Regions from separate parts of the Centipeda dianae genome, predicted to be linked through region 1. Evidence: riboswitches for the same ligand, from Rfam matches in the RefSeq annotation. Region 1 holds a riboswitch; the other holds the start of a gene.
What was found. Region 1 has a riboswitch for molybdenum cofactor ahead of QU667_RS11425 (hydrogenase small subunit). Riboswitches for the same ligand answer to the same signal wherever they lie in the genome.
Positions count from the first base shown of each region.

Region 1 (4,505 bases):
CAGGGTTCGTCTCGGACGATGCCACACATACCGTACCCTCCATCTGGCCGGCGGCGGGCTATGTCAGCTCGCCCTACGGTCTGCGTTTTGACGGCACGGAGTTCCATCAGGGGATCGACATTGCCGCCGAGATGGGTACGCCCATTGTTGCGACCGCCGACGGCGTTGTCACGGCGGCGGGATGGAACGGCGGCTACGGCAACATGGTCGATGTGGATCACGGCGGCGGCATCGTGACGCGCTACGGACACGCCTCCGCGCTTGCCGTCACGGTTGGACAACAGGTACGGCGCGGCGAGGTGATCGCCTACGTCGGCTCGACGGGACACTCGACAGGTCCGCACGTTCACTATGAGGTGCGCGTTGACGGTCAGCCCGTCAACCCCGCAGGATATTTATAAGGGAGAACGGTATGAAATCCATCATTTGTATGATTGCCGCAGGGCTTTTCCTCCTGTCCGCATGGGGCGTGCGTGCGGAGGCAAAGGACATCCACGAGGTTATGACGGCACAGGAGCAGCATGAGAGCGCCGCGCCCGCAGATGCGGATGCAAAAAATGCGGACGAGGAGAGCACTCTTGAGGAGGAGCTGGATGAACTCGGTGATGCGTCTGTCGGTTCGCACGAGGAAGAACGCACATCGCATCCTGCGCATGAGGGCGCAGCAGCGCAGGAGTCTGCTGCAAAAGAGCCCGCACCGCAGGACGGTGGGCACGGGATCGGCATTGCTCCCACGGCATCTGACAATGCTGCCTACGGCGCGGCGACCGCGATCGAACCCGTGACGCTCGCGGAGGGCGACTGGGTCTTTATCGAGGGCGACGAGCGGCGCGGGTGGTTCTTTGACCGCACGCGGATGCAGCGGAACGAGGACGGCACACTTTCCTACTGGCAGCTCATCCTCTACAACGACCTCGGCAGCGCACAGTTCGTGCGTGCGATGCACGACGAGGCATACGAAAACGTCCGTTACACCCTCCAACGGCGCGTGCTCGACCCCAAAAAGAACACGATCCGCACCTATGAGATCATCGCCTATGACGGCGCGAACACGGTGATCACGGATGCGGAGCGCGACGGGCACGCTGCCGAGATCCGTCCGAACACCATGGCGGAGAAGGAGCGTGACGCCGTGAAGAAGGCGGCGAAGAAATACAAGGTGAAAAATAAATCTCGGACATACTGAGAATAAATGTCGTATATTGACATTTTCCACAAAATCTGTTAGAATTAACAAACGATTAAGAAAGCGTAATCCGTGCTTCCTTCCATAGCAGAGGGGGAAACTCCTCTCCGTTTCCGAGCAAAAATATCTAAGGGCATGTGCCTATGATATTGCGCCTGCGCTGCGGCTCGGCCAAGACGCGCACAGGGTTCGGGCAGAAATGCCCGTGCCTTCCCGTCGGGAGGCATCGTCTCTCCCTTGAAAAGGAAACGACAGAATCGCCAATCACGGGATGTGTCTGCATCTGTTTCGATGTGCATAGATGCGGTGGATACGACTGTGTCATGGGCTGTTTGTCGTGCCTTGGGTACGGGGGACAGCCTTTTTGCGTGAAAAAACGAACGTAAAATTAGTTTCTCTGCCGCACAAAAGTGTATTTCTTTTTTTTAGGAATCGGTGTATAATTATAAAAATTTTCTATAACTATGAGTAATCATTATCAATTATAAATGGTGTATAGATTAGGAGGATTCGTGTGAGTAAAAGGGAGAGCTTGTGGGAGGCCTATCTCGCAAAGGGCATGAGTCGGCGCAGCTTTTTGAAGGGCTGCGTGACGCTCACGTCGCTGATGGGGCTGAGCACGGACATGATGACGAAGGTCGTCGAGGCGGCGGAGACGAAGCCGCTGCCGGTCGTGATCTGGCTGCACGGGCACGAGTGTACGGGCTGCGATGAGTCGTTCATCCGCTCGGGTGCGCCGCTCGCGTCCGATCTGGTGCTCAGCAACATTGCGCTGGAGTACAGTCATGTCCTCAGTGCCGGCTGCGGCGAGCCGTTCGAGGAGCACCTCGAAACCACGGTCAAGAAGTACCACGGTGAGTACATCCTCGCGGTCGAGGGTGCGGTCGCGGCGGGCGAGCACGCCTACACCTGTATGTCGGGCGGCAGACCCTTCATGGAGACGTTGAAGCACGTCGCGGCAGGGGCAAAGGCGGTCATTGCCTACGGCACGTGTGCAACGGCGGGCGGCATCCAGGCGGCTGCGCCGAACCCGACCGAGTCGCGCGGCATCCGTGCCTTCATCGGGGCGAAGCCCTACATCGCCGTGCCCGGCTGCCCGCCGATCCCCGAGGTCATGACGGGGGTCGTCATGCACGTTGCGCTCTTCGGCACGCTGCCGCCGCTCGACGGGGAGGGGAGACCGCGCCAGTTCTACGGCAACCGCATCCACGACACCTGCTATCGCCGTCCGTTCTTCGATGCGGGGATGTTTGCCGATCGCTTTGACGATGCGGGCGCAAAGGCGGGCTGGTGCCTCTATCACCTCGGGTGCCGAGGACCTGAGACATACAATTCCTGCGGCAATCTGCGCTGGTACCAAGGAATGTCGTACCCGATCCAGTCGGGTGCGCCCTGCATCGGGTGCAGCAATGCGAATTTCTGGGATGATGCGCCCTTCTCGAAACGTCTGCCCGAGTATGACGGCATCGACGTGGATATGGTCGGTGCGGGGCTTGCCGTGGCGACGGCGGTTGGTGTCGCGGCACACGCGGGCGCGAGCCTTGTGCAGAAGAAATGTCACGAGAAGCAGCTTGAAAACGAGGGAAAGCAGGTGCATGAATGAAACACGTTGTTGTTGACCCGATTACGCGCATTGAGGGGCATCTGCGCGTCGAGATCCAGGTGGATGAGGCGACGGGCAAGGTCACGGATGCCATCTCCTCCGGAACGGCATGGCGCGGGCTTGAGCTCGTCATGAACGACCGCGACCCGCGCGATGCGTGGGCGTACATCCAGCGCATCTGCGGCGTCTGCACGTCCTCCCATGCACTCGGCTGTCTGCGTGCGGTCGAGGATGCGCTCGGCATCACCATCCCGAAGAACGCACACTACATCCGCAACATCATCGCGGCATCCCTCGGCCATCAGGATCACATCATCCATTTCTACCACCTCCACGCGCTCGACTGGGTCAGCCCGTTGGAGGCTCTGAAGGCGGATCCTGCGGCGACGGCGGCACTCCAGAACACGGTGCTCAGGGCCTACCGTCTGCCCTTCCGCGGCCCACAGGGACTTGAGACGGAGGCGTATCCGCACGACTTCCCCGTCTCGAACGCGGACTACTATGCGGCGATCAAGGCGAAGGTGCAGAAGATCGTGGAGAGCGGCCAGCTCGGTATTTTCTCCGCGCAGTGGTGGGATCACCCCGACTATCAGATGCTGCCGCCCGAGGTGCATCTCATGGCGATTTCCCACTATCTTGAAATGCTGGACAAGCAGAAGGATCTCGTCGTTCCGCACGTCGTCTTTGGCGGCAAGAACCCGCACCCGCACTATTGTCTCGGCGGTATGCCCTGCTCCATCTCGATGGAGGACGGCAACGCACCGATCAACACGGCGCGGCTTGCGATTGTGGATCGCTCGATCCAGTCCGCACGCCACATGATGAACAACTACTATCTGCCGGATGTGCTCGCCATCGGGCATCTGTATGTGCAGAAGGGCTACACCTCGGGCGGCGGGCTCGCCAAGGAGCGCGTGCTCGGATTCGGGATGTTCCCCGAGGAGCCGTTCTCAGGCGCAACGAACGGCGACTTTTTCAAGGATCTGCTCGTACGCTGCAACGGCGTCGTCGAGAACTTTGCGGGCGGCGTGATGCAGGCGAAGGTCTATGACTTTAAGATGGAGGATGTCTCCGACCCCGAGGTCATCAGCGAGAGCGTCGAACACGGCTGGTACGAGTACAGCGGCGGCGACAGCAAGGGGCTGCACCCGTGGGAGGGCGAGACGAAGCCGCACTACACAGAGCCGAAGGAAGGTACCAAGACGGAGTGGAAGGCGCTGAACGAGCAGGGCAAATACTCGTGGCTCAAGACGCCGAAATGGCGCGGCAAGCTCTGCGAGGTCGGCCCCTTGGCGCGCTACATCGTCCTCTACACGAAGGCAAAGCAGGGGCTGCTCGGCGACCTCACGTGGGCGGAGCAGATGATTGTCGATCAGATCGACGCGGTGACGAAGGTGCTCGGCGTTCCTGCCGAGGCGTGGCTGCCCTCGACGGTCGGCCGCACGGCGGCGCGTGCGCTCGATGCGCAGCTGCAGGCGGAGATCAGCAAGTTCTTCTTTGACAAGCTCGTCGCGAACATTAAGAGCGGCGACACGCGCGTGGTGAACAACGACAAGTGGGATCCCTCCTCGTGGCCGAAGGAGGCGAAGGGCGTCGGCTTCTACGAAGCGCCGCGCGGTGCGCTCAGTCACTGGGCGGTCATCAAGGACGGCAAGATCGCCAACTATCAAGCGGTTGTGCCGACGACGTGGAACGCCTGTCCGCGCGATGATGCAG
Region 1 covers NZ_CP128650.1:2,354,195-2,358,699, reverse strand. Annotated here, with positions in the region: gene QU667_RS11435 (M23 family metallopeptidase) at 1-401, shown strand, start outside; gene QU667_RS11430 (hypothetical protein) at 413-1,186, shown strand; molybdenum cofactor riboswitch at 1,286-1,450, shown strand; gene QU667_RS11425 (hydrogenase small subunit) at 1,701-2,789, shown strand; gene QU667_RS11420 (nickel-dependent hydrogenase large subunit) at 2,786-4,505, shown strand, end outside.

Region 2 (4,505 bases), 250 kb from region 1:
AGATATGCGCGAATATCCACCGCACATTGTTCCGGGCCGTCGTTGCGGCAGTGACGTGTTCCGATACAGAGACCGACCGCGCCCATGACGGCGTTGAGCGTCGCCAGGAAGAGACTCCGCGCATATCGGTCGCCGCACAGATCCATGGTCAGCACATCCTTCAGCCTGCCGTGGTACTCTGCGGGCGCATCCGTAAATGCCTGCCCCTTGCACCCCCGATACTCCGCCTGTAGCATCACATCCTTGCCCGTCAGAATCGGGAAATCCTTGCGCTTCGTATGACTGCCGATCGCCTCCTCCGGCGTCAGCGAGCGGCAGGTAATATCGACCGCATCATCCTCGATATGATACCGCCGCAAGACCTCGCCAAAGCGGCTGCGCAGCCGTCCAAACAACTCTTCTTTCGTCATGTTGCTTCTTCACTCATTTCGTAATCCCGAGGAACTTTTTTGTCGCCTCGTTCCAAGGGTGCGTAAACAGCTCCTTTGCAGGGACGATTGCCTGCATCGCGCCATGCAGCAGAATCCCGACGCGGTCGGCGAGCTCCGCCGCCTCGTGAAAATCATGGGTGACAAACGCAATCGCGCAGTGATACTCCGCTCGAATCCGACGGATCATCTCATACATGGACTCCTTTGTCACCGGGTCGAGTGCTGAAAACGGCTCATCCAGCAGCAACAGCGACGGATGTGTAATGAGCGCCCTCGCCAGAGCCGTACGCTGCTGCTCGCCGCCGCTCAGTGTCGATGGATACTGTGTGAGCAGGTGACGGATGCCGAACTGCTCCGCAATCTCCTGCACCCGTTCCCTGCAAGCTGCGCCGCTCACCTTCTTCATCCGCAGACCGTACGCGATATTCTCCGCCGCCGTCATGTGCGGAAACAGGCAGTACTCTTGATAGAGATAGCCGATCCTTCGCTCATGCAGGGCAAGCTCTCTCATATCCCGCCCGTTCAACAGCACCGCACCGGCATCCGGCGGGTGAAATCCCGCCATCAGCTCCAACAGCATCGTCTTGCCGGATCCGGTCTGCCCGATGATCGCAAGCACCTCATCCGCCCCGATGGCAAAGCGCACCGGCTGCAGGTGAAATGCCCCCCGTGTCAGTGCGGCATCCCTGACCTCCAGTATGATGTCAGCCTCCGGCTGCATAGCGTCTCCGCATCCCCTCTCGTCCCGTCAATAGATTGGATGCAGCCAGGGAGAGCCCTGACAAGAGCAGCAGAACAAAAGCGCTTGCCATGGCACTGTCCAGATCATTGCTGCTCACATTCAGATAGATATTGCCCGGCAGCGTCTCCGTTTTCATCCGCGTCACCCCCACCAACATCAGTGTCGCACCGAACTCGCCCAACGCACGCGACCAGATCAGCACCAGAGAGCCGATCAAGGCGTTGCGGCACAGCGGCAGCAGGATCGTTCGGAATCGCTGCCACGGCGATGCGCCGAGCAGCCCCGCCACCAACTCCATCTTATGATCCACCCCCTGCAGTGCCATTACACAGAGCTTGATCGCAAACGGGAGATTCACAACAAGCTGCGCCATGATGATCCCGTTGGTATCAAATACCACCGGCAGCCCCGCCGCCTTCAGTTCCTTGCCGAGCGGCGACGAAAACAGAATCAGCAGACTAAGCCCCAACACAATGTACGGCAGGGACATCGTCAGCTCCAAGATCACCTCGACCACACGCCTGCACGGCAGCTGCTCCCGCGTGAGCATATACGCCGTCGGAACGGCAAGGAGAAAACAGAGCACCGTGGAAATACTGGCGCACCGCACACTGAGCATCAGCGCGAATTGGTTCTCCGCATCCGAAAGATGCTGCGGCAGCGTCCGCAGGCCATCCAACAGGATAATGGAAATATTGCCGCCAATGAGTGCAAACACCAACAGCGTTATGAAAAGACAGAGCAGCAGGAACGGATCAACCCCCGATTTTCTCATGAGGCAAGTTCATAGCCGAACGATTTCCAGATTTCATGGGCTTCGTCACTATCCAAGAACGTCGAAAAAGCATCCGCCGCCCGATTGTCGGACCGGAACTTCAGACGCGCCGCCGGAATCGTCTTGATGTACGGTTTCAGATCATCCGTCGAAACAATGTCCACGCCATCCCCGCAGTTCTCCTTCCAAAGAATTGCGGCATCCGCCTCCTGCATGGAGAGGAGCGTCGCCATCTGGGGTGCCGTCGTCGTGGTCGACGTGATATTCAGCGCCTCCTTGATCCCCGCATCCTGAAACGCCTTTTCGGACAGCTTTCCGATTGCCGTCGATTGGGCATCGCCCATCACCACGCGGACATCCCCTCTCGTCAGGGACTTCAGGCTGTCGATCCCCTTCGGATTCCCCTTGCTGACTGCCAGAACGGGAATGTGTCGGACGAGCGGCTTGCTCTCCTTCACGGATTCCTGCACCGGCTTTACCTCCTGCTCAGAGCCCGCGATAAAGAAATCGCCTTCCTGCGATGTCTTGATCTGCGTCTGGATCTGCGCTGCATTCGCATAGGTTACCTGCACATCGCAGCCGGTCTTTTCCCGAAACGCATCCGCAATCTTCTGGAACGGCTTCTGCATCCCCGCACCACAGTAGATGCGCAGCACCTGCCCCGTCAGGTTCTCCGTCTCTGCAGCCACCGGCGAGGATGCTGTCGTACTGCTCGAAGGCTGCTCCGCTGTCCCCCCACAGCCGACAACGTTCAAAGCCACAGCCGACATCAACCCAAAGACAAGCAATTCTTTTTTCCAACGCATCGCAAAACATCCTCCTATACATAAAAAAGACACGCCCTTGAAGGACGTGCCTACGACACACAAAAACAGGCAGATGACATCCATCTGTCGCAGATATTCCTTCTCAAGCACGGAAAGCCAGTTCGTTTCCGAGCTGACTCGGGAGCCGAAGCTCCGGCAACCACCACATATACGAACAGTACACAGCGATGATTGCTTGGAACAATATGTATTTGACGACAGTATAGTAAAAACATTAGAGAAATGCAAGGATAAATTACTCCGATATGGAGCGCGGCAAATTGCAAGTTTAATTGGCGCAAGACCTCGTTAAATTTGGGCAAATTATATCATCGGGGCATACATATCGTTTGCTGTCTTATATGGGAAGAAATCTGCGCAGCATCCGATGCCCGTTTTCATTGCCTCCACACAAGCGTACGCCTACTCTTTTGCGTCAATTTATTTTACAACTTACACACCAATATCCCCGCCGACACAGACCGTGCGCGTGCCGATCTGTCCGATGTGCACAGGCAGCCCGTAGAGTGCGGTCATACCCGCCTCGTCGATAACCTCCGCCGCCGCGCCGTGCTTCCAGAGAGTCTTATCTTTTAAGATAAGTGTTTCCGCAGCAAGATAAAGCGCATGATCTGGAAAGTGCGTCGTCATCAGGATGCCAATGCCCTGCGCGTGGAGACGCAGGACGAGATCGAGGAAGCGGTGCGCGTTGCCGAAGTCGAGGTGCGCCGTCGGCTCGTCGAGGATAAGAAACGCAGGGCTTTGCGTAAGTGCCGCCGCGAGCAGGACGAGCTGGCGCTCGCCGCCCGAGATGTTCGTATAGGGCTGCTCCGCGAGATGAGCGATGCCGAGAAAACGCAGATGATGCAGGGCGATCTCCGCCTCGCGCGTCCCGGGCGAACCGAAGTAGCGCATGTGCGCCGTGCGCCCCATCATGACGACATCGAGCACGCGGAAGGGAAAGGTCGGCGTGTGATTCTGCGGGATGTAGGCGATCTTTCGCGCGAGTTCCCGCTGTCCGTACGCGCTGCGCTCCTTCCCATCGAGGAGCACGCGCCCCGTGCCACCGTGCTCGCCCACGATACATTTCAGCAGGGTGCTCTTGCCAGTGCCGTTCTTTCCAAGAATGCAGTAGATCCCCGTGCCCGCGAGGGAGAATGTCACATTCTCCAAGATCGTGCGCTGTGCATCATAGGAAAAGCCCAACTGCTCTACGTCCAGTCTCACCAGCGCACCTTCTTTCTCAGGATGAAGTAAATGAAGATCGGAATACTCACGATGCCCGTAATGACACCAATCGGAATCTCAAGTGCCGTCAGTGTGCGGCAGAGGTCGTCGATCACAAGCAGATAGACAATGCCGAGCGATGCGGACACGGGCATCAGCCGCCGAAAGTCGGGGCCGACGATCATGCGCGCGAGATGCGGGATGACGATGCCGACCCAGCCGATAATGCCCGAAATACTCACAACAAGTGCCGTGACAAGCGTCGCGGCAAGAATGATGATGGCGCGGTCACGTCGGACGGCAACGCCCATCGACTGTGCCTCCTGCTCGCCCATGCTGAGGATGTTGATGCGCCAACGATAGAGGAACAGCAGCGTCAGTGCCGCAAGATACGCGGGCAGGATGAGCAGCAGCCCATCGAACTTGACACTTGCGAGCGAGCCCATGAGCCAGTAGACGATCTGCGGCAGCTTCTCCTGCGGGTCGGCGGTGAATTTTAAGAGTGCCACGAGCGAGGAGAAAAA
Region 2 covers NZ_CP128650.1:2,102,795-2,107,299, forward strand. Annotated here, with positions in the region: gene QU667_RS10215 (Rossmann-like domain-containing protein) at 1-410, opposite strand, end outside; gene QU667_RS10220 (ATP-binding cassette domain-containing protein) at 424-1,152, opposite strand; gene QU667_RS10225 (ABC transporter permease) at 1,136-1,948, opposite strand; gene QU667_RS10230 (molybdate ABC transporter substrate-binding protein) at 1,945-2,754, opposite strand; molybdenum cofactor riboswitch at 2,835-2,968, opposite strand; gene QU667_RS10235 (ABC transporter ATP-binding protein) at 3,208-3,981, opposite strand; gene QU667_RS10240 (FecCD family ABC transporter permease) at 3,978-4,505, opposite strand, start outside.
Region 2: another riboswitch for molybdenum cofactor. It lies ahead of QU667_RS10230 (molybdate ABC transporter substrate-binding protein); the one in region 1 lies ahead of QU667_RS11425 (hydrogenase small subunit).